DNA from 4 places in the Pseudomonas sp. CGJS7 genome. Region 1 is predicted to be linked to each of the others. Evidence: riboswitches for the same ligand, from Rfam matches in the RefSeq annotation. Region 1 holds a riboswitch; each other region holds the start of a gene.
The links. Region 1 has a riboswitch for cobalamin ahead of btuB (TonB-dependent vitamin B12 receptor). Riboswitches for the same ligand answer to the same signal wherever they lie in the genome.

Region 1 (5,575 bases):
CGTCGACGGTGGCGAAGTGTTGCCCGCGGGTGCAGATCATCAGCGCGGCCAGCGCCGCCGCGGTCACCAATTGCGCATTGCGCGAACGCAGCGGCAAGGCCGCTTCGCTGGGCGCCAGCAGGATCGAGCTCGGTTGGATCGGCATGATCGGACTCCTGTATCCAATAACTACGGAAAGGCGGCGCGAGCCAGCGGCCTCAGACCTTGGCCGTCGGCGCGGCGATGCGCGTGGGCAAGAAGCGCGCGAGCAGCGCATGCAGCAAGAACGCCACCGCGATATAGGCCAGCGTAGTGCGCACGAACAACGGCCCCCACTGCCACACGCGCGATACGTACTCGGCCCAGTTCGGATCGGCGTAGCGGCCACCGAACCAATAGAACGCGCCGTTAGAAATCAGGAACGACACGCTGGCCGCGAGCAAAGCCACGCCCAACCCGACGGCGACCGCGCGGCCGCGCGCGGCCATCCGCGGCGCGTACATCCGCCCGGCGTACCACAGCACCGCGTAGGCCAGCAGCAGGAACGCGTACGAAGGCGTCACGCAGTAGTGCTGGAAAAAATCCAGCCCGCGGCCGGTGATGGCGATGTAGTCGATCGCCACCGCGATCGCCAGAAACGCCGCGAACAGCGCATGCCGGCGCAGATACAAGCCGCCCAGAAAGAACACCGCCATCGACGCGTCCGGCAAATGCAGGGCGCTGCCGAAGTGATGGAAACGCGTGGCGATCATCAGCGTCAGCGCGGCGGCGAACACGCTGGCTTTCACAGGCACGGACAACTCGTTCATCGGCGTCTCTCGGTCGGAGCCGGCCGCGCGGCGCGGCCGGCGAACAATGGCGGCATCAGCGGGCGGGGCGGTAACGCAGGGTCAGCAGATAGTTGCGGCCGGGCTGATTGTAGAAGGCCGCGGTCTCATAACGCCGGTCGAACACGTTGTTGGCGGTCAATTGCAGGCTCCAGGCGGCGTCGAAGGCATAGCCCAGGCGCAGGTCGGTCAAGGCGTAACCGCCCAGGCGGCGCGCATTGGCCAGATCGTCGTAACGCTCGCCGGCGGCGTACACGCTGGCGCCGAACGACAAGGCGCTGGCGCCGCCGAGCTCGAAGCGGCGATCCAGATCGACCCGCGCGCTCTGGCGCGCGCGGCGCGGCAGGAAGTTGTCGTTGCTGGCGCCGCGGCTGTCGTTGCGCGGGTCCAGCCAGGTCGCGCTGGCGCGCAGATCCCACTGCGCCAAGCGCGTATCCAACACCGCTTCCACGCCGCGGATGCGCGCGCGGTCGACATTGCCCGGCAGGCCGCGCGAGGCGTCGTAAGCGATCATGTCGTCGATCCGGGTCTGATACGCATTGATCGACCACACTTGCTTGCGCTGCTCGCCGAAGGTGCCGCGCAGGCCGAGTTCGAAACTGCGCGAGGTTTCCGGCGACAGATCCGGATTGCCGTAACCGGGGTAATACAGCTCATTGAAGGTCGGCGCCTTGAATCCGCTGCCGTAGCTGGCGGTCAGGCGCAGCGCCTGGGTGAAGTCCCAGCCCCACAGCACGCTGCCGGTGGTCTTGCCGCCGAACTGGCTGTCGTCGTCGCGGCGCGCGCTGAGCTGCAAGGATTGCGCGCCGAAATCGGCCTGCCACTGGCCGAACGCGCCGCGCAGGATGCGGCGGTCGCGGGCATAGCGGGTGTTGCTTTCGACCTCATCGCGCTGCCAATCGAAGCCGGCGGTCAGCAGATTGCGGCCGAAGCCGATATCCGCCTGCACCGATCCCAACTGGCGCCGGGTGTCGAAGGTGCTGGAGTACTTGCCGTCCTTGTAGTTGTCGCTGAGATCCTCGCTGCGGCCGGCGCTGGCGCTCAGCGCAACCCGCTCGCTGGGGCGGTAACGCAGCTTGGCGCCGAGCACTTGCTGGACGGTGTCGGCCTGGTTGTTCTGGCTGCCGTCGTAAAGGTTGTTGCCCTCGGCGCGGAACGCGCGCGCTTCGGCGTCCCATTGTTCGTTGAAGTTATAGCCGCCTTGCGCGGTCAACGAGCTGTTGCGGTAACCGTCGCGATCGGGCGAGTTGGTGAAGCAACCCGCGCCGCCCGGCGAAGGCTTGCCGCGGCAGGCGTTGATGCCGTCGGTGTCCTCGTGCGCGGCGTTGATCGAATACCAGCCGCGCTCGCCCTTGCCGGCGACGCCGGCCGAGGCGCGGTGGGTCTGGTTGCTGCCCAGGGCGACGCTGAAATTCGGCGCGAACGGGCCTCGCGGACGCCGGGTGAAAATCTGGATCACCCCGCCGATGGCTTCGGAACCGTACAGGCTGGAGAACGGGCCGCGCACGATTTCCACCCGCTCGATCTGTTCGACCGGAATGTCCTGCAACGACGCGCCGCCGCTGGTGGCCGAGCCGACCTTGATGCCGTCGATCAACACCAGCACGTGATCGGATTCGGTGCCGCGCAAGAACAGCGAGGTCGATTTGCCCGGGCCGCCGTTGTTGGCCAACGACGCGCCCGGCGTGCCGCGCAGCAGGTCCGGCAGCGAGGCCGGCTGCAAGCGCTCGATTTCGGCGCGGTCGATGACCGTGACCGCGGCCAGGGTGGCGTCCTGGGTTTTGGCGGTGCGGGTGGCGGTGACCACGACCTGGTCGAGATCGACCGCGGCCGGCGCGGCGTGCGCGGCGAACAGGGCGGAGGTCAACGCCGCGCACAAACCCACGCGCGGCAACAAGCCCGCGCCGGCGGCGCGGAAACGGACGGAAGCAACAGACGCAATCACTGGCAGATCTCCAAGGCCGCGCCTCACCCGCGCGGTCCAGACAGGGTCGGGACAAACGGAGAGCGGCCGGGGAGCACACGCAAGCGCGCGACGCCCGAGAACCAGGCCCTCCGCCTGTCGGTTCGCGCTCCGGGCCGGTCTCCGGGCTCGCGAGCGGAATCCGCAGGTCCGATCTGCCGGACCCGATTCCCGTACCGCGCCTTCCCGTGCCTGAGCACAGTGGCCGTTGCGGTGCGTTGACTCGCCTACCGTTGCGGGGGCAGCTCCGGCATGAGCGGACTGGCAGAGCCAGGACGCAACCGGATTCCCGTTTCAATCGCCGGACTGTGTCGGCGATCACCTTGAGCGCGGGCATCTTAACAGCGCCCACCCTTGCCGACGCCAGGGTATGGGGTGGGGTCGCGACGCACGCAGCGGCCACGCGCCTGGATGAGCGGGCGCATTTCGGACGTGTCCGATTCATTCGCCCGTCGCGATCGTCGAGGATGCCCGGCAATCGCCGACGCAGTCGCGGCGAGCGCATCGGGATGCCCGCCGGGTTCGGCACCTCCTCCACCACCCCCACTTCCGGACGCCGGGTTCGTAGTCGATGCGACCCGGCGTTTTTTTCGGTGTCCCCGCTGGGCCGCGCCCGCGAACCGTCGCGCCCGCGCAAGCCGCAGGCCACTGCGCGGCCTCGCGCAAAGCCAAAAACGTGGCGCCTACCACTTTTTGATTACTTGCGCTAAGCCAACCTTGGCCGTTTTATTGACCCACTTGTTATAACCGTGTTAAACCCGGATGACATCGCTGTCAGTCCCTCACCTGGAGTCTTCATGCACGCTCGCCGCAAGCTCGCCGGACCCCGTCACCCGCTGGCCCTGGGCCTGCTGATCGCCCTCGCCGCCCCGGCCGCCTTCGCCCAGGAGGCGTCCAGCGCCCCGCAGCGCGAAGCGACGACCCTGGATCAAGTCATCGTCACCGGCACCCGGGTCAGCGACCGCACCGTCGCCGAGTCGACCGCACCGATCGACATCATCACTCCCGAAACCCTGGAAGCCACCGGCACGGTCGAGCTGGCCACCGCCTTGTCGCGCGCCCTGCCCTCGTTGAACTTCCCGCGCCCGGCGATCACCGACGGCACCGACGCGGTGCGCCCGGCGCAATTGCGCGGTCTCGCGCCGGATCAGGTGTTGGTGCTGGTCAACGGCAAGCGCCGCCACACCACCGCGCTGATCAACCTCAACGGCAGCCAGGGCCGCGGCTCCTCGCCGGTCGATCTCAACGCGATTCCGATCGCCTCGATCGAGCGGGTGGAAGTGCTGCGCGACGGCGCTTCGGCGCAATACGGCTCCGACGCGATCGCCGGCGTGGTCAACGTGGTGCTCAAGGGCAGCGATTCGGGCGGCAGCATCGCCGCGCGTTACGGCCAGTACAGCGCCGGCGACGGCAAGCAGTACCAGCTCTCCGCCGACGCCGGCCTCAAGCTCGGCGAAAACGGCAAGCTGCATCTGGCCGCGCAAGGCGGGCATCAGGATCAGACCAACCGCGCGCGGCCGTTCCAGGGCGTGGTCGAACAGCGCTACGGCGATCCCGAAATCGACAGCGGCGCGATCTCCTACAACGGCGAGTACAAGGCCGCCGATTACCTGACCTTCTATTCCTTCGGCAGCTACAGCAAGCGCGACGTGCTCTCCAACGGTTACTTCCGCTTCGCCGCCGACCCGCGCAACATCCCCTCGATCTATCCCAACGGCTTCCTGCCGCAGATCCACAACATCAGCAAGGACCGCGCCGCGGTGATCGGCCTGCGCAGCGAAACCGCCGGCGGCACCCAGATCGATTTCAGCTACAACTACGGCCACAACGGCCTGACCTTCGATATCGAAAACACCCTCAACCGCAGCCTGGGCCCGAGCTCGCCGACCCAGTTCTACGCCGGCGCGCTGGAAGTGACCCAACACGTGTTGAACCTGGACTTCACCCGCCCGGTGGATTTCGGCTGGCAGTACCCGGTGACCTTCGCCTGGGGCGCGGAGTGGCGCGGCGAGGAGTTCAGCCAGCGCGCCGGCGAACCGCTGTCCTACGCCAACGGCGGGGTGCCGGCGTCCAACGGCCAGATCATTCCCGGCGCGCAGGTGTTCTCCGGTTTCCGCGCCAGCGACGCCGGCGATTACGACCGCCACAGCTACTCGCTGTACATCGACGCCGAAGCCGACTTCAGCGACAAGTTCTCCGCCGGCCTGGCCGCGCGCTACGAGAGCTACAGCGATTTCGGCGACACCACCTCGGGCAAGCTGTCGGCGCGTTACGCCTTCACCGACAAGGTCGCGCTGCGCGCCACCGCCTCGACCGGCTTCCGCGCGCCGTCGCTGCAGCAGCAGTTCTTCCAGTCGATCGCCACCAACTTCATCAGCGGCATTCCGTATGAGATCGGCACCTTCCGCGTCGACAATCCGGCCGCGGTGGCGTTGGGTTCGGAAGCGCTGAAGGCTGAGGAATCGACCAACTACAGCCTGGGCCTGGTGCTGCAACCCACCGACGGCCTGTACATCACCGTCGACGCGTACCACATCAAGGTCGACGACCGCATCCTGCTGTCGGAAAACCTCACCAGCACCGCGGTGCGCAACTACCTGCAGGCCAACGGCTATCCGGGCATCGGCGGCGGGCGTTACTTCACCAACGCGGTCGACACCAAGACCCAGGGCGTGGACGTGATCGCGACCCAGGCCTGGGACGTCGGCGCGGGCAAGCTCAGCCTCACCGCCGGCTACAACTACTCCAAGACCGAGATCGAACACATCGCACCGAACCCGCCGCGGCTGGCGGCGATCGATCCGAG
Region 2 (5,575 bases), on a different contig from region 1:
TTTAGGGAATGAGCTGAAGATCTCCACTTCACGGCTGGGCCGGCACTTGAGCACCACGGCCTCGCCACAATCACCGATGGCATGCTCGACATAGGCCTGCAGTGCCGCATGGGTCCAGCCTTTGAAGATGCCGCGCCCTTCCAGCGAGGCCAACGCCGACTCGCGATCGGGCCAGTGGCTGCGGCGGCTGGCGGCCTTGCGGGCAAGGGCATGACGCTGATGCAGGCCGACCAGGGCTGCCGCCCCCATCACACCGATCATGCGTCGGCTGAACAGTACCGGGTCGAGCAGCACGGCACGTGCGAACAGTTGCGGCTCACTGCCCAGAATCAGCCCCGTGAGCACGCCACCAAAGCTGTGCCCTGCGGCAAACCGCTGTACGTCGCCATACTCGCCACGTCCGCCCTGAAAGGCCTCCACCGCCAGGGCAGCGGTGCGGTTCCAGCCGCGAAACACCCCACCATGATCACTGTCCCCATGCCCCTGAACGTCGCAGAGCCACAGGTCGAAATGCTCGCCCAGGCGCATCAGCAACGGTTGGTAGGCCAGGCAACAGAAGCCGTTGCCATGCAGAAAGTGCAGCAGTGGTTTGCCACTGGCCGGAGTTCGCCAGCCACGCAGGGTGAAACCTTCGGCGCATTCGTGGGACCAGGGAATCAACTGCATCGGCTTACTGTACTCTCGGGGTCAGGAAAACGCTGATTCTACAAATAGCAGCGGGTACAGGGAAATCACCAGCAACAGGGCCATCACGACATTGAACAGCATCAGCCAGCGCGAATTCTGCAACAGGTTGCGCAGGGCGCTGCCGAACATCACCCATACCCCCACGCTGGGCAAGTTGACCAAAGCGAACAAGGCCGCAATGACGATCACGTTGGTTACATAGCCTTGCGCTGGCGTGTAGGTGGTAATCGCCCCTACCGCCATCACCCAAGCCTTGGGGTTGACCCACTGGAACGCCGCCGCACCCCAGAAGCCCAGCGGTTTGCGGGCACTGGACGCGGCCGTGCCGACCGGCCCGGAAGTGGCGATCTTCCAGGCCAGGTACAGCAGATAGGCGGCGCCAGCGTAGCGCAGCACCGTGTACAGGGGTGGCCAGGCCTTGAATACCTCACCCAGCCCCAGGCCGACGGCCAGCACCATCATCATGAAACCAAAACTGATACCCAAGGCATGAGGGACCGAGCGGCGCACGCCGAAGTTCACCCCCGAGGCCAGCAACATGGTGTTGTTGGGGCCCGGGGTGATGGAAGACACAAAGGCAAACAGCACAAAGGCGGTCAGCAGGTCGGCAGAGGCAAGCATGGCGGGCATTCCACTTTCTTTATTGGTGCTGTCACACTAACGGAGCGCCACTCCCAGCAACCGATACAGTTCGATTAAATTACGCAGATACACATCACTGTACCGACAATCCGGATCAAGGAAGCCGTCACCATGAGCCTCACCATTCGCCCTGCCGTTCGTACCGATGCCGAGCAGATCCTCACCTTCATCACCGAACTGGCCGAGTACGAACGCGCGCGCCACGAGGTGGTCGCCACCCTTGCCGACATCGAGCACAGCCTGTTCGACGAAGGCAGCACTGTGCACACCCTGATGTGCGAGCGTGATGGCCGTGCAATTGGCTTTGCCGTGTACTTCTACAGCTACTCGACCTGGCTCGGGCGCAATGGCATCTATCTGGAAGACCTGTACGTAACCCCCGAGCAACGCGGCGATGGCGCCGGTCGGCAGTTGTTGCAGCACATTGCCCGCGAAGCGCTGGCGAACAACTGCGGGCGTCTGGAATGGAGTGTGCTGGACTGGAACGAACCAGCGATCGGCTTCTACCAGAAACTGGGGGCCGAGGCGCAGGATGAGTGGGTGCGCTACCGGCTGGATGGCGACAAGCTGGCGGCATTCGCCCGCGGGTGATCGCCCGGTTTCTGCACTTCTGCCTGCTGGAAGAAGACTGCAGGCCTGAGCCTGTCGTACCTGCTGTTCGACAGCCTCGCACGCTGTATGACATTGACGCCAAGCCCGCCCCATGCTCTCCTTATGCCTCGCGTTCAGGTGCCCCTCAGGGGGTGAAACGGGAAACCGGTGCGTCCCAGGCCCTTCAGCAGGGCCGGACAATGCCGGTGCTGCCCCCGCAACGGTAAGCGAGTGAAGCGTCTGTACCACTGTGCCTCGTAGTACGGCATGGGAAGGTGACGCGTTCCAGGAGCCCAGCTCTTCCTCGCAAGCCCGGAGACCGGCCTGGCGTTCATGAACACCCCGCGGTGGGCGGGCGCTGTTGCATTCCCTTGGGCGACCACGTCCGGGGCTGCCGCGCTCGCCCATTGCCCACAAAAAGCAGAGGATCGCGTCATGCCCGTCACCAGCGCCAAACAACACAGCCTTGCTACCCCCGTTACGCTCAGCCAGCGTGTAACCATCGCCGTCGGTGCCAGCTTGCTGGGTCTGTGCCTGGTCTACTTTGCCGGGTTCTCGCACATCGAGGCCGTGCACAATGCCGCCCACGACACCCGCCACAGCGCCGCCTTCCCCTGCCACTGAGTACGCCTGATGATCACGCGCATTGCCCGTACTGCGGGCTTCAGCGGGCTCCTTGCAGCCCTGTTGCTGACCTTGCTGCAAAGCTTCTGGGTGGCTCCGCTGATTCTGGAGGCGGAAACCTACGAGTCCTCGGCCCCGGCCGCACACCACGAACACGGTGGCGAAGTTACCGCTCATGAACACAGCGCCGAAGCCTGGTCGCCGGAAGACGGCTGGCAGCGCGTGCTGTCCACCACAGGCGGTAACCTGGTGGTTGCGGTCGGCTTCGCCCTGATCCTCGCCGCCCTGTACAGCCTTCGCGAGCCCAAACGCGCCGCCACCGGCGCATTGTGGGGGTTGGCTGGCTTCGCCGTGTTCTGCCTGGCCCCAACCCTGGGCTTGCCACCAGAACTGCCGGGTACGGCGGCCGCCGACCTGGGGCAACGCCAAACCTGGTGGGTCGGTACAGCCAGTGCCACAGCGCTGGGCCTGGCCTTGCTGGTGTTCGCCCGCCACTGGCTGCTGAAGGCGCTGGGCGCCGTGCTGCTGGTCATTCCCCATGTAATCGGTGCACCGCAACCCGAGGTGCACGAAAGCCTGGCCCCTGAAGCATTGGAAACCCAGTTCAAAGTCGCCTCCTGGCTGACCAACGCCGCCTTCTGGCTGGCCTTGGGCCTGCTCAGCGCCTGGTTGTTCCGCCGTTCCAGCCAGGCTTGATGCCTGCCTTCTATGCCGGTTTTGGCTGCCGCCGGGGTTGCCCGGCGGATACCTTGCAACGCTTGCTGTGCCAGGCCCTGGACAAACAGGGCCTGGCATTGGCTGACCTGCGCGGTATCGCAAGCATCAGCCTGAAGGCCGACGAGCCCGGGTTGTTGCAACTGGCAGAGCACCTCGGTTTGCCGTTGGTGCTGTACCATGGCGCGCAACTGCAACCCTATGAACCACTGCTCAGCCACCGTTCCGCCGTTGCCCACCGGCACAGTGGCTGCTGGGGCGTAGCCGAGAGCGCGGCACTGGCCCTGGCCAGCCAGCGGCAGGGTACGGCCAGGCTGCTGCTGACGCGCCAGGTACTGGGCCCGGCGACACTCGCCCTGGCCTGCTGAGCGTTTAGCCCCCTCTTTCTTGCCAGGACTTTGCATGACCATCTACTTTATCGGTGCCGGCCCCGGCGACCCGGAGCTGATCACGGTCAAGGGCCAACGGCTGATTCGCCAGTGCCCGGTGATCATTTATGCCGGTTCACTGGTACCCGCCGCCGTGCTCGAAGGCCACCAGGCCGAAACCGTGATCAACAGCGCCGAACTGCACCTGGAACAGATCATCGCTGCCATGCGCAGCGCACACGAAAATGGTCAGGATGTGGCCCGGGTGCACAGCGGCGACCCCAGCCTGTACGGAGCCATCGGTGAGCAGATTCGCCACCTGCAAGCGCTGGGCATCAATTACCAGATCATCCCCGGCGTTACCGCCACGGCAGCGAGCGCCGCCCTGCTCGGCTGCGAGCTGACCTTGCCTCAAGTGGCGCAGACGGTGATCCTTACTCGCTACGGCGACAGCTCGCCCATGCCGCCGGGTGAACAGTTGGGCGACCTGGCGCGCCATGGCAGCACCCTGGCAATTCATCTGGGGGTCAAGCACCTGTCACGCATTGTCGATGAGTTGATGCCGCACTACGGCGCGAACTGCCCGGTTGCGGTGGTGCATCGGGCCACCTGGCCAGACCAGGATTGGGTGCGCGGCAACCTCGGCGATATCGTCGAACGCGTAGCGGCCAAGGATTTCCGGCGCACGGCGCTGATCCTGGTAGGCCACGTCCTGGGGGATACACCGTTCGCCGAATCGGCCTTGTACCGTGCCGGGCATGCCCACCTGTACCGCCCTGGCGACTGAACATTGCCAGCCTTGCCTCGGGCGTAGCAGACTCCGGGTTCCCGCCTGCGAACAGGAGTCATGCCCATGCTGGAACTACGCCCCAACTGCGAGTGCTGTGATGCCGACCTGCCGGGTGACAGCCCCGACGTTATGATCTGCTCCTTCGAATGCACGTTCTGCCGTGCCTGTGCCGAAACTCGCTTCCAAGGCCGCTGCCCGAATTGTACCGGGCAGTTGGTAGCCCGCCCGACGCGGGTCGGTCAGGCATTGGCCAACAACCCTGCCTCCACGCTGCGGATACACAAACCGCACGCCGCCTGCGTCTGAACAACTGCAAAGCACCGGCATCACCGCTGTTTCAGGGTGATGTCTTTCCTGTTTCTTGTAGGACTTTTCAACAATAAGCACTGGGGATTTCAACACTTCTATACTCGGCATTACCAAACCTCGGGAATGGTCGTATCGTGCAGCGCTTCCGATAACCCCACTTGCAGACGTATTCCTGAGTGTTCCAGGAAGCGGACCACATCCCTACAGGAGTTTTCCTCATGACAACCGTGCTGATCGTCGACGACCACCCTATTGTCCGGCTGTCGTTGCGCCTACTGCTCGAGCGCGAGCGCTTCCATGTCATCGGCGAGGTCGGCAATGGCAGTGAAGTGGCTCAGGTAGCCCGCGAACTGCGCCCGGACGTAGTCATTCTCGACATCGGCCTGCCTGGCCTGGACGGCATGGAAGTCATCAAGCGATTGCAGAGCCTGGAGCCGGTACCGAAGATCATGGTGCTGACCGGCCAGGCCACCGATCTGTATGTGCGTCGCTGCCTGGATGCCGGAATAGGCGCCTTCGTCACCAAGGAAGAGGACCACGAGGCCCTGCTGTTCGCCCTCAAGGCCCTGACCAAGGGTTATTCGACCTTTCCGCAAATGTCGGTCAACAGCAACTCGCTGGAGAGCGAGCCAGTGCGCCTGGCCAGTCTCTCCAACCGAGAAATGGAAGTGCTGCGGCGCCTTGCGCGCGGCGAGAACAACAAGAACATCGGCACTTGCATGAACCTCAGCGCCAAGACCATCAGCACCTACCGGGGCCGTATCATGGAAAAGCTCAAGACCGAGTCGCTGGTGGAAATGGTCGACCTGGCCAAGCGCAACAGCGTCTATTGAGCGCTCGGCTGCCATGA
Region 3 (5,575 bases), on a different contig from region 1:
CGGGAGCGGTTGAGACGGGGACATAGGCAGGATTCGCTGAGAGGGCGGCGGGAACCGGCGGCGCGTGTGACTGACCTCGCGCTTTTCGGCGCCGCCGACCGGCCATGGTAGTCGCGGCGAGCGCCGCTGCTACACTCCGAAGATGTTTACAGCCTCCACACTTTCGGGCGGTAAGTCCGAGCAGTACGCCCAATTGGTCGAGCAAGCGCGCGCGCTGCTGGACGGTGAGAGCGACCGCATCGCCAACGCCGCCAACCTGTCGGCGCTGGTCAATCAGTCCCTGCCCGAGCTCAACTGGGTCGGTTTTTATTTCTACGACGGCCGCGAACTGGTGGTCGGTCCGTTCCAGGGCCTGCCGGCCTGCGTGCGCATTCCGCTGGACAAGGGCGTGTGCGGCGCGGCGGCGAGCAGCCGCCAGACCCAGCGCGTGGCCGACGTGCACGAGTTCCCCGGCCACATCGCCTGCGACGCGGCATCGCGTTCGGAAGTGGTGGTGCCGTTGCTGCGCGACGGCCAGTTGCTCGGCGTGTTCGATCTGGACAGCCCGGTGCCGTCGCGTTTCGACGCCGACGATCAGGCCGGGCTGGAAGCGCTGGCGCGGGTGTATGTGGAGTCGCTGGCATGAGCGCGCCGAAGATGCGCAACATCGGCCCCAAGAGCGCGGCCTGGCTGCGCCAGGTCGGGCTGCGCACGCACGAGGACATCGCCGCGGTCGGCACGGTCGAGGCGTTCATGCGGGTCAAGCGCGCCGGCTTCAAGCCGACCTTGAACCTGCTCTACGCGATCGAAGGCGCGCTGCTGGACTGCCACTGGCAGGAGATCAGCGATGAGCGCCGGCAGGAGCTGATCCTGGCCGCCGACGCCGCCACCGCGCTGTTGCCGGCGCCGCGCAACAAGCCGGCGGCCGCGCCGGTGCGCACTACGGTGCATGCGCAGGAAGAGCGGTTCGATGAGCCGGGTGGGTTCGGTGGCGGGTTCGGTCGCGACGACGAGGATCGTGGCGATGAAGGCGATGGTCCGTCGGACGACGATGGGCGCGACGAGCACAGCGACGATGATCGCAACGATTGAAGTAGTGGGGCTGCGCTGCGAGTCCGCCGGCCCTCATCCGCCCTTTCGGGGCACCTTCTCAGCCTTGCACACCCTTCGGGCGCCGCAAGCGGGAAAAGGGCTCGATCCCTCGCCCCTGCGCTCTAAGCCCCTCTCCCGCTTGTGGGGTGAGGGGTCGCGCTTACGAGCCATTGGCTCGCGCGACACCGAACGCCCGAACGCTATGCGTTCGGGCCGGGGCGTGGGTTGGGGTGAAGGCCGCCAGGCGCCCCGCCCCCACATCGCGTACACTGCGCCCCGCTTCGAGGTGACCCCACGGCCCAGCCGCCGGGGTTGAAACGGGAAGCCGGTGACGCGCCAAGGTCCGGTCGGACACTCCGACCCGCCCCGCCCATTCCGGCACTGCCCCCGCAACGGTAAGCAAGTCAGGTCGCGGCCACCGCCACTGTGCTCAGTCACGGGAAGGCGCCGCGCCCGGGAATCGGCCCGCGCCGTTCCGCTTGCGAGTCCGGAGACCGGCCTCGACGCGCCACAGGTTGCGATGCGGAGGGCATTGCGGCGGCTACAGCGCCTTCGCGCGCTGCCTTGCCTGCCCGCACGTCCCTTCCCCGCCGCCGCCCATTAGCCGTTTTCGTCGCGCGCTGGATCGCGCGTGCGCTGGAGTCCCCACATGCGTTGCCTGAACCTGTCCCTCGCCATCGCCTGCGCGCTCGCGCTGCCGGCCACCGCCGTCGCCGCGCCCGCCGGCGCGCCCACCGACCTGGATCAGGTCGTGGTCACCGCCAACCGCACCGCGGTCAGCGTCAACGATCTGCTGACCCCGGTCGAAGTGCTGGACCGCGCCGACATCGAGCGCAGCCAGGCGCGCGATCTCAACGACCTGCTGCGCGGCCGCGCCGGCATCACCCTGGCCAACCAGGGCGGCCAGGGCAAGTTGACCACGCTGTTCCTGCGCGGCAGCGAATCCGACCACGTGCTGGTGCTGGTCGACGGCATCCGCATCGGTTCGCCGACCTCGGGTCTGGCCGCGCTGCAGGATCTGCCGCTGGAACTGATCGACCGGATCGAAATCGTGCGCGGCCCGCGTTCGAGCCTGTACGGCGCCGACGCCATCGGCGGCGTGATCCAGGTGTTCACCCGTCGCGAGCAGCAGGGCTTCGCCCCGCGCGTGCACGCCGGCGGCGGCAGCAACGGCACGGTCGAGTTCGGCAGCGGCTTCGGCGGCCGCAGCGGCGGCAACTGGTTCGGCGCCGACTACAGCTTCCGCAAGACCCAGGGCATCAACGCTTGCCGCGGCGCCGGTTTCCCGGTGTTCGCCGGCTGCTTCACCACCGAGCCCGATCGCGACGGCTACGAAAGCCACGCGCTGTCGCTGCGCGGCGGCGTCGAGTTCAACGAGCAGTGGAGCATCGAAGGTCAGGCGCTGCGCGCGGAAGGCCAGAACTCCTACGACGGCGACTTCGGCAACTACTCCGAAACGGTCCAGCAAGTGATCGGCGGCAAGCTCGATTGGCGTCCGTCGGAGGCGGTGCATGTGCAGCTGAGCGCCGGCCGCAATGTGGACTCCTCGCAGAACTACGACCTCAAGGGCACGGCCGTCGGGCCGGCCGGGATTTCTCCGAAGCAGCGCATCGGCTTCTTCGATACCGATCGCGATAGCGCGACCTTGCAGGCCGATTTCAACCTCTTCGAAGGCCACGTGTTGACCGCCGGCTTCGATTGGCTGCGCGACCGCGTCGACAGCAACACCACTTACGACGAAATCGAACGCGACAACAAGGCCGGTTTCGTCCAGTACCAGGGCCGCTTCGGCAACCAGTCGTTCGAAGCCAGCGTGCGCCGCGACGACAACGAGCAGTTCGGCGGCCACACCACCGGCGGCGCCGCGTGGGGCCTGAACTTCGCCGAGAACTGGCGCGTCACCGTGGGTTACGGCACCGCGTTCAAGGCGCCGACCTTCAACGAGCTGTACTACCCGTTCTTCGGCAACGCCCAGCTCAAGCCGGAAGAATCCAAGACCTGGGAAATCGGCCTGGCCTACCGCGGCGACAACTTCAATGCGCGCATCGACGGTTTCGACACCCGCGTGGATGAGCTGATCACCTTCGACTCGGCGATCAACCTGCCCAACAACATCGAACGCGCGCGCATGCGCGGCGCCGAGATCGGTATCGACACCACCTTCGCCGAGTGGACCCTGGCGGCGAGCGCGAGCTGGCTGGACACCGAGAACCGCGTCGGCTTCGCCCGCGGCAACGACCTGCCGCGCCGCGCCAAGCACAGCGCCCGCATCGACCTGGACCGCGCCTTCGGCAAGTTCCGCGTCGGCGCCACCGCGGTCGGCTACGGCTCGCGTTACGACGATGTCGCCAACAGCGTCCGCGTCGGCGGCTACGGCACCCTGGATCTGCGCGCCGAATACGCCTTTACCGATGCGCTGAGCCTGCAGGCGCGGGTGGCCAATGTGTTCGACCGCGAGTACGAAACCGTGTCGTACTACAACCAGCCCGGCCGCGAGTGGTTCGTGACCTTGCGTTACGCGCCCAAGCCCTGATTCGGCGGCGAGCGTTCAAGCAAAAGCCCGGCTTAGGCCGGGCTTTTTTTTCGAAGATCGTTGTGCAGGAACTGCGATCGCACCGGCGCGGTAGCTTCATTGGCGCGGTCGCGGCTCGCGCCGCTCCTACAGGTAGGCCATGTGCCTATTTCGTGATTTTGCCCGCAGCCCTGTAGGAGCTGCGCGAGCTGCGACCGCGAATCGACAACGATCGCGCAAGTCACGCCACCGCCGCGTTCGACCACCAGCCCTTACCGCCAAGCCCACGCACGCAACCGCGCCAGTTCCGGCGAACGCCAAACCGCCACGCCGTAGGGACTGGAACACAAGCGATGCTCCGGGTTCGCGACGCGGCTTTGCGCATCCGCGCCCCAAGCCGTCGACGCGACCCGCGCGTGCAACTCGGCCAATCCCTGCGCGCCGCATTGCGCCGCGTGTTCCAACGCCAGCACGAACTCCGCCGGTTCGGGATAGAACGGCGACAGGCTGCTCGCACGCAGTTCGTCGTCACCGGCCCAACGCAGGGCCGCATCGAGCATCGCCGTAGCTTCGGCGACGCCGGGCAGGTGCGACAGATCGATCGAGGCGAGAAAGGCCAGAACATTGGCGGTGGCGGTGCAATCGACCAGATCGAACAGCGCGCCTTCGCGGCTCCAGGTGGCGAAGGTGCCGATCCGCAGCCACGGCGGATGCAGCATCGGCAGACGCGCGATGCGCCGGCGCGCGATGGTCATGCAAGCGGTGCGGCGCGCGTCGGCCAGGTCGATGCGGCCGGCACGCAGCAGTTCCAAGGCCATGATCGCGGTGTCGTCGACGTCGTCGGGCAAGTCCGGCGCCCAATCGGGTCGCGCGTCTTCGGGCCAGAAGCGGAAACCGCCTCGCGCGGAGCGGCAGGTCTGCAAGGCATCGAGCATCGCGCCCGGCACCGCCAGTCCGCGTTGGCGCAATGTGCGCACCGCCAGCGCGGTGACGAAACCGTTGCGGTCGCGGTGGCGGGCGCCACCCTGGCTCACCTGGCTTTCGAGCAGGTACGCGCGACCTGCATCGACGCGCGGTCTTGTCTCGGCGATGGCATCGTTCGCGCAAGCCAAGTCGATACGAGCGCCACGGCAAGCACCGCCGGCCGCACTCGGATCGACACGGCGCATCCGCTGCGCCCTGCCGCTCATGTCGGCCGCACGCCGCATTGCACCCAGGCATTGCCGGCGATGTCCGCGCCGACGCCGACCATGCCGTGACGCCAGCGCCCATCGTCCGGTCCGCTCGCCAATGCCTCGTACACCTGCGCCGACGCGCCCTCGCCCAGCCCGCGCAGGCGCGCGCTCACTTGCGCGTCGTCGCGGAAGATCGCCTTGGCGAAGGTGAACCAGGTCAATGCGCGCACCTGGCCGTCGGCCGACAGCGCCAGACTGATGCCGGAAGGACGCGGCAGATCGTCCGCCGGCAACACCTGCATCAAGCGCCGCGACATCGGCTCGGCATCGCCGAGGGTGGCGCGCGCCAAGCCGCGCAGGCCGTTCAAATCCAACTCGTTGGCGCGCGCGTAGCACTCCACGCTGCCGTCGGGATTGACCCCACACATGCGCCAGAACATCAACGCCGAATCCAGCGCCGGGTGCGCCTGCCGCCAACGCTCCGGCAAGCGCCCTTCCGGCAGATCGACATACAACTTGCTGGCCAATCCGTCGCCATGCCGCGCCGATGCCCAGGCGCCGAATTTCAACCGGCCTTGGCGTTGATGGGCGAACCATTCGCTCAGATCGCCGCGCCAATCCAGGGCTTGCGCGGCCTGCGCCAAACGCTCGTGCTCGGCGACTTCCGGCGCGGCCACTTCGGCGGTCCAGCGCACCGCGGCTTCGCGCGAAGTCCAGGCGAACTCCACCGGCAAACCGGTGTTGGTCAGGCGGCTGAAACTCCATGCGACCTCCGGCCAACACGAGCCGTGCAGCGGCGCCAGCACCCGGCCGAGCA
Region 4 (5,575 bases), on a different contig from region 1:
TGCCGGTCGAGGCCTTTCCGGAACTGAAACCGCTGCAGGACCACTGGCAGGAGATCCGTGAGGAAGGCCGCCAGTTGCTGCACGTAGGCGAAATCAAGAAATCCGACAATTACGATGACGTCGGTTTCAACTCGTTCTTCAAGACCGGCTGGAAGCGCTTTTACCTGAAGTGGTATGGCGAAAGCCACCCGTCGGCAATGGCCCTTTGCCCACGCACGACCGAGCTGCTGCAAGGCATCGGCACGGTCAAGGCCGCCATGTTCGCCACCCTGCCTCCGGGAGCCAAGCTGGTGCGCCACCGTGACCCGTATGCCGGTTCGTACCGCTACCACCTGGGCCTGGACACGCCGAATGACGACGGCTGCTACATCGACGTGGACGGCGAGAAATACGCCTGGCGCGATGGTGAGGGGGTGATCTTCGACGAAACCTACATCCACTATGCAGCCAACACCACCGAGCACAACCGCATCATCCTGTTCTGCGACGTCGAACGCCCGCTCAAGTACCGCTGGGCAACCGCGTTCAACCGCTGGTTCAGCCGCAACGTGATGGCCGCTGCCGCTGCGCCCAACGACGCCAGCGACAGGACCGGTGGCATCAACCGCCTGTTCACCCGCATCTACAAGATCCGCGAGCGTGGCAAGGCGCTGAAGAAGCGCAACCGCATGCGCTACTACCTGGAAAAATGGGCAGTGGTCGCGGCGTTGGTGCTGGTGTTCATCTACATCTGAAGGCGCAACGCAGGCCACTGTACGAGTGGCCTGCGTTTACCCACCAAAGTACCGCCTCGCACGTGCCACGTTTCGACTAGCCTGAAAGCTCCACTCGCAACCACCCCAAGGTGAAGACGATGAGCATGATGGACTGGGACGCCTACCGTAAGCAGTTGATGGCCGGCATCGGCGATCTCAAGCAACTCTCACCCGACACCGTAGCCGGCTACATGACCGCCAGCGGTGCAGGCGCCAAGACCAACCACCTGGATGCCAAGACCCGCGAGCTGATTTCCTTGGCCGTGGCTGTGACCACCCGCTGCGACGGCTGTATCGCCGTGCATTCGCAGCAGGCCGTCAAAGCGGGTGCCAGCCGCGAGGAAATTGCCGAGGCCCTCGGCGTGGCCGTGGCCATGAACGCCGGTGCCGCGCTGGTGTACTCCGCCCGTGCAATGGACGCGGTGGGCAAGGCCAACGGTTGAGCACAAACGGCGTCGCCGCCCTTGCGCGACGGCGCCGCGCCACCCAGACTGAGCGGCTCACCCCGCGCAGGAACCCGCATGATCCACATTCGCCCCATGACGCCGGACGATTTCGATCGTTTCTGGCCCACCTTCCAGGCCATTGTCCAAGCCCGTGAAACCTACGCTTTCGACCCGGCCCTGAGCTTCGAACAGGCGCGCCAGCTGTGGCTGGAGCTGCCCTTGCACACGCTGCTGGCCGAAGAAGATGGCGAGCTACTGGGTTCGTATTACCTCAAGCCCAATGCTGCCGGGCCTGGTGCGCATGTGGGCAATTGCGGCTACATGGTCTGCGAACAGGCGCGCGGCCGGGGCGTAGCGCGCTTGATGTGCGAACACTCGCAAAAGCTGGCGCGCCAGGAAGGCTTTCTGGCATTGCAGTTCAACTCGGTGGTAGCTAGCAACGAAGTGGCCGTGGCGCTATGGCACAAGCTGGGCTTTGAAACAGTCGGCCGTTTGCCCAAGGCCTACCGTCATGCCCGCCTGGGGCTGGTGGACTGCCTGGTGATGTACAAGTGGCTGGCGGATGAGCCGGTGGTGGAAAAGCCACCCCTGCTGATCGGGCGCAAGAACATCGAGGCACGGGTATCGCGGCGCCGCGGGCGCTAGCCATCTCAGGCAAGCCTGCCTTCCCGGCAAGCTCATCACGCTGGGGCCTGATGTTCTTGCCAAAGGGGTATCGGCACCCCAAGAACGCACAACCTGTTGTTTTTTCTCAGCATTCACAGCACGCCAACATTTGACGCCCCAGCATTTCAGTGGTCAGATGCGCGCCAGTTTCAGGTGCCCTGCGCCGCCGCGCGCAGGGTGAAACGGGAAACCGGTGCGTCGTGTTGCCCACGACAAGTCCGGTGCTGCCCCCGCAACGGTAAGCGAGCGAACCCTTCGAGATACCACTGTGCTCAAGCATGGGAAGGTGAAGGTTTCATGCCCCTCGCAAGCCCGGAGACCGGCCTGGAGCTTCACTTGGCAACCCGCGGTGGGCGGGCGCAGGCCGGAATCCGTGCGCGCGCCTGCCTGCATGGTTCGCCTTTGCGTGTTTTCCACCGGGATCCATTCATTCCTGCAGCAGTGGAACGACATGTCCCGTATGTTCAAGCTTCACCCCCTGGCGGCCTGCCTGGCCGTCGCCCTGCCGGCGCTGGCTGATGACCGCGACCCGCAACCTCTGGCCCTGCCTTCCACGGCCATCACCGACACCCAGGACAGCCGCGCCATCGACCTGGCCACGCCGACCCAGGCCGGCTCGCGCCTTGGCCTCAGCGCCCTGGAAACACCGGCCAGCACCAGCAGCATCAGCGAACGGCAGATTCAGCAGCGCAACAACATCACGGTGCAGGATGCAGTGACCCGCTCGCCGGGCATCACCTTCGTCGGCTCCCCGGGGGACGGCGGTACTGGCCTGTCTGCCCGCGGCTTTGCCGGCCACAGCTCGGTGATGACCCTGTTCGACGGCGCGCGCCTGTACACCGGTGCCGGCACCCAGACCTTCCCGGTCGACCCGTGGATGGTCGAACGCATCGAAGTGATTCGCGGCCCGGCCTCGGTACTGCATGGCGAAGGCGCCACCGGCGCAGTGATCAACGTGATCCCGAAAAAACCTTTTGCCGGCGAGGTGCGCAACCACCTGCGCCTGGGTTACGGCTCGTGGGACCGACAGCAGCTCGGCCTGGACAGCGGCGGCAGCCTCAGCGAGCGCCTGAGCTACCGCCTGACGCTGAACCAACAGGCCGGCAATGGCTGGGTCGACCGCACCACTTCACGTAGCCTGGCCCTGAGCGCCGCGCTGCGTTTCGATGCCAGTGATGACCTCAGCTTCACGCTGGCCCATGACCGCGGCGATGCACAACCTGCCAACTACTACGGTACCCCGCTGATCGACGGCCACTACCGCAGCAGCCTGCGCAAGAAGAACTACAACGTGCAGAACGACGTGCAGCAGTACGTTGATGAATGGACCCGGCTCACGACCGACTGGGCGCTGAACGACCAGCTCAGCGCCAGCAACCAGCTGTACTACATCAAAAGCCGCCGCCACTGGCGCAACGCCGAGGACTACAGCTGGGACACCGGGCGTGAGCAGCTGCTGCGCGGCAGCTACCTGGAGATCAAGCACAACCAGGAACAGTTCGGTGACCGCCAGACCTTCACCTTCGACCACAGCCTGTTCGGCCTGGCCAGCAAGACCGTACTCGGTGCCGAGTACAACAAGGTGCGATTCAACGTCGACAGCAATTCACCCTACAACGATGTGGGCGGCGACTACATCGACCCGTGGCAGCCACAGCCAGGCTGGTTTCATAGCGCCTCGCCGTTGCGGCCGCAAACGCTCTCGACCACCCATACCTTTGCCCTGTTTGCCGAAAACCGCCTGCAATTGAGCGACCGCCTGTCTTTGGTTACCGGTGTGCGTCGCGACCAGAACCACATCGACCGCGACAACCTGACCAACGACAGCCGCAGCGATCGCAGCCTGCAAGGGGGCAACTGGCGCGTCGGGCTGGTGTACGCACTCAACGACGACCTGTCGTTGTACGGCCAGTACTCGACCAGCGAGGACGGGGTCAACAACTTCATCAGCCTCAGCCCCGCGCAGATGAACTATGACCTGACCGAGGCGAAGCAGACCGAGGCAGGCCTCAAGCAGCGCTTTTGGCAGGGACGTGGCGAATGGACGCTTGCCGCCTACCACATCGTCAAGAAAAAGCTGCTGGTGGACGACCCGATCACGCACGAGAAGCAACAAGCCGGGCAGCAGACCTCCGATGGCCTGGAAGCGACGCTGGAGCTGGCCCTGGCCCATCAGTGGCAGGTATCGGCCAACGCATCGCTGGTACGCGCCAAGTACGACGACTTCGACGAAATGGTCGGCGGCATGCCGCAGGACCGGGCAGGCAACCGGCCGGCCAACGTGCCACGGCGTACCGCCAACCTTTGGTTGAGCAAAGGCTTCGGCCAGCAGGTGGAGGCCGGCATTGGGGCGCGCTATGTGGATGAGCGTTATGCCGATACCGCCAATACCCAGAGCGCCCCCGGGTACACCGTGGTCGATGCCAACATCGCCTGGCAGGTGTTGCCGGATGTGAAGTTGGGGTTGCAGTTGAACAACCTGTTCGATCGCGAGTATGTGCAGTCGGCGTTCAGCGGCCAGCAGTGGTTGATGGGGATGCCGCGGTCGTACTTCGCGACGGTGGATTACAGCTTCTGACCTGAATACCCCTTCACAGCACCGATGCACAAAAACCGCTACCAACCCTTCATCTGCTGGTTATAAGATAACGTTCTATATGAAATTCATTACTATTAGCGTCCACCCATGACAAGCGCCATCGCCACGCCCACTCTGATCACCCAGCGCCTGCAGAGCATCGATGCCCTGCGCGGCCTGGTGATCCTGTTCATGCTCCTGGACCATGTCCGCGAGACTTTCCTCCTGCACCGCCAGGTCGGCGACCCCATGGCCATCGACACCACGGAACCGGCGCTTTTCTTCAGCCGCACCCTCGCCCACCTGTGTGCGCCTGTGTTCGTCCTGCTGACCGGCCTGTCGGCCTGGCTGTATGGCGAGAAGCATCAGGGCCGTGGCGACGTCTCGGCGTTCCTGTTCAAACGGGGGCTGTTCCTGGTGGTGCTGGAGTTCACCCTGGTCAACTTCGCCTGGACCTTCCAGTTGCCCCCCAGCGTGATCTACCTGCAAGTGATCTGGGCCATCGGCGTCAGCATGATCGCCCTGTCGCTGCTGGTGTGGCTGCCGCGCGCCGCACTGCTCGCCCTGGGCGCCAGCATCGTCGCCGGCCACAACCTGCTCGACGGCCTGCACTTTGGCGTGGATTCAGCCCTGCATGTGCCGTGGGCAATCCTGCATGATCGCGGCTGGCTGGCGTTTTCCGAAAACCTGCACCTGCGCACGTCTTACCCGGTGCTGCCGTGGATCGGCGTCATCGCCCTGGGCTACGGCCTTGGCCCCTGGTTCGCCCGCGGCAGCGATGCCGGCCAACGCCAGCAACACCTGCTGGTGGCGGGTTTGCTCGCGCTGCTTGGCTTTGTCCTGCTGCGCATGTTCAACGGTTACGGTGAGGCACCGTGGAGCGGTTACCCAACCTTCATGCAAACCCTGATGAGCTTCTTCAACATCACCAAATACCCACCGTCGCTGCTGTTCCTGACCCTGACCCTGGGCTGCGGCCTGTTGTTGTTGCGCGCGTTCGAACGGGCCGGCCAGGCGCGCTGGATCACTGCCCTGGCGGTGTTCGGTGCGGCACCGATGTTCTTCTATCTGCTGCACCTGTATGTGCTGAAGCTGCTGTACCTGGCCTGCGTGGCGCTGTTCGGGCTCAA

Region 2: another riboswitch for cobalamin. It lies ahead of V7787_RS25785 (CbtB domain-containing protein); the one in region 1 lies ahead of btuB (TonB-dependent vitamin B12 receptor).
Region 3: another riboswitch for cobalamin. It lies ahead of btuB (TonB-dependent vitamin B12 receptor); the one in region 1 lies ahead of btuB (TonB-dependent vitamin B12 receptor).
Region 4: another riboswitch for cobalamin. It lies ahead of V7787_RS05260 (TonB-dependent receptor); the one in region 1 lies ahead of btuB (TonB-dependent vitamin B12 receptor).

The regions. Positions count from the first base shown of each region.
Region 1 covers NZ_JBAMDI010000083.1:2,590-8,164, reverse strand. The annotation lists gene V7787_RS35065 (hypothetical protein) at 1-145, opposite strand, end outside; gene V7787_RS35060 (hypothetical protein) at 198-788, opposite strand; gene btuB (TonB-dependent vitamin B12 receptor) at 844-2,751, opposite strand; cobalamin riboswitch at 2,867-3,110, opposite strand; gene V7787_RS35050 (TonB-dependent receptor plug domain-containing protein) at 3,567-5,575, shown strand, end outside.
Region 2 covers NZ_JBAMDI010000047.1:59,544-65,118, reverse strand. The annotation lists gene V7787_RS25800 (alpha/beta fold hydrolase) at 1-666, opposite strand, end outside; gene V7787_RS25795 (LysE family translocator) at 688-1,317, opposite strand; gene V7787_RS25790 (GNAT family N-acetyltransferase) at 1,441-1,920, shown strand; cobalamin riboswitch at 2,040-2,262, shown strand; gene V7787_RS25785 (CbtB domain-containing protein) at 2,356-2,544, shown strand; gene V7787_RS25780 (CbtA family protein) at 2,554-3,240, shown strand; gene V7787_RS25775 (cobalamin biosynthesis protein) at 3,240-3,626, shown strand; gene cobM (precorrin-4 C(11)-methyltransferase) at 3,661-4,413, shown strand; gene V7787_RS25765 (DUF1272 domain-containing protein) at 4,480-4,722, shown strand; gene V7787_RS25760 (response regulator transcription factor) at 4,944-5,558, shown strand; partial or broken gene V7787_RS25755 (transporter substrate-binding domain-containing protein) at 5,572-5,575, shown strand, end outside.
Region 3 covers NZ_JBAMDI010000027.1:13,378-18,952, reverse strand. The annotation lists gene bioD (dethiobiotin synthase) at 1-24, opposite strand, end outside; gene V7787_RS17820 (GAF domain-containing protein) at 143-625, shown strand; gene V7787_RS17815 (TfoX/Sxy family protein) at 622-1,071, shown strand; cobalamin riboswitch at 1,339-1,588, shown strand; gene btuB (TonB-dependent vitamin B12 receptor) at 1,721-3,604, shown strand; gene V7787_RS17805 (hypothetical protein) at 3,856-4,752, opposite strand; gene V7787_RS17800 (hypothetical protein) at 4,770-5,575, opposite strand, start outside.
Region 4 covers NZ_JBAMDI010000005.1:49,058-54,632, reverse strand. The annotation lists gene lpxO (lipid A hydroxylase LpxO) at 1-734, shown strand, start outside; gene V7787_RS05270 (carboxymuconolactone decarboxylase family protein) at 854-1,198, shown strand; gene V7787_RS05265 (GNAT family N-acetyltransferase) at 1,277-1,846, shown strand; cobalamin riboswitch at 2,002-2,209, shown strand; gene V7787_RS05260 (TonB-dependent receptor) at 2,319-4,445, shown strand; gene V7787_RS05255 (DUF1624 domain-containing protein) at 4,554-5,575, shown strand, end outside.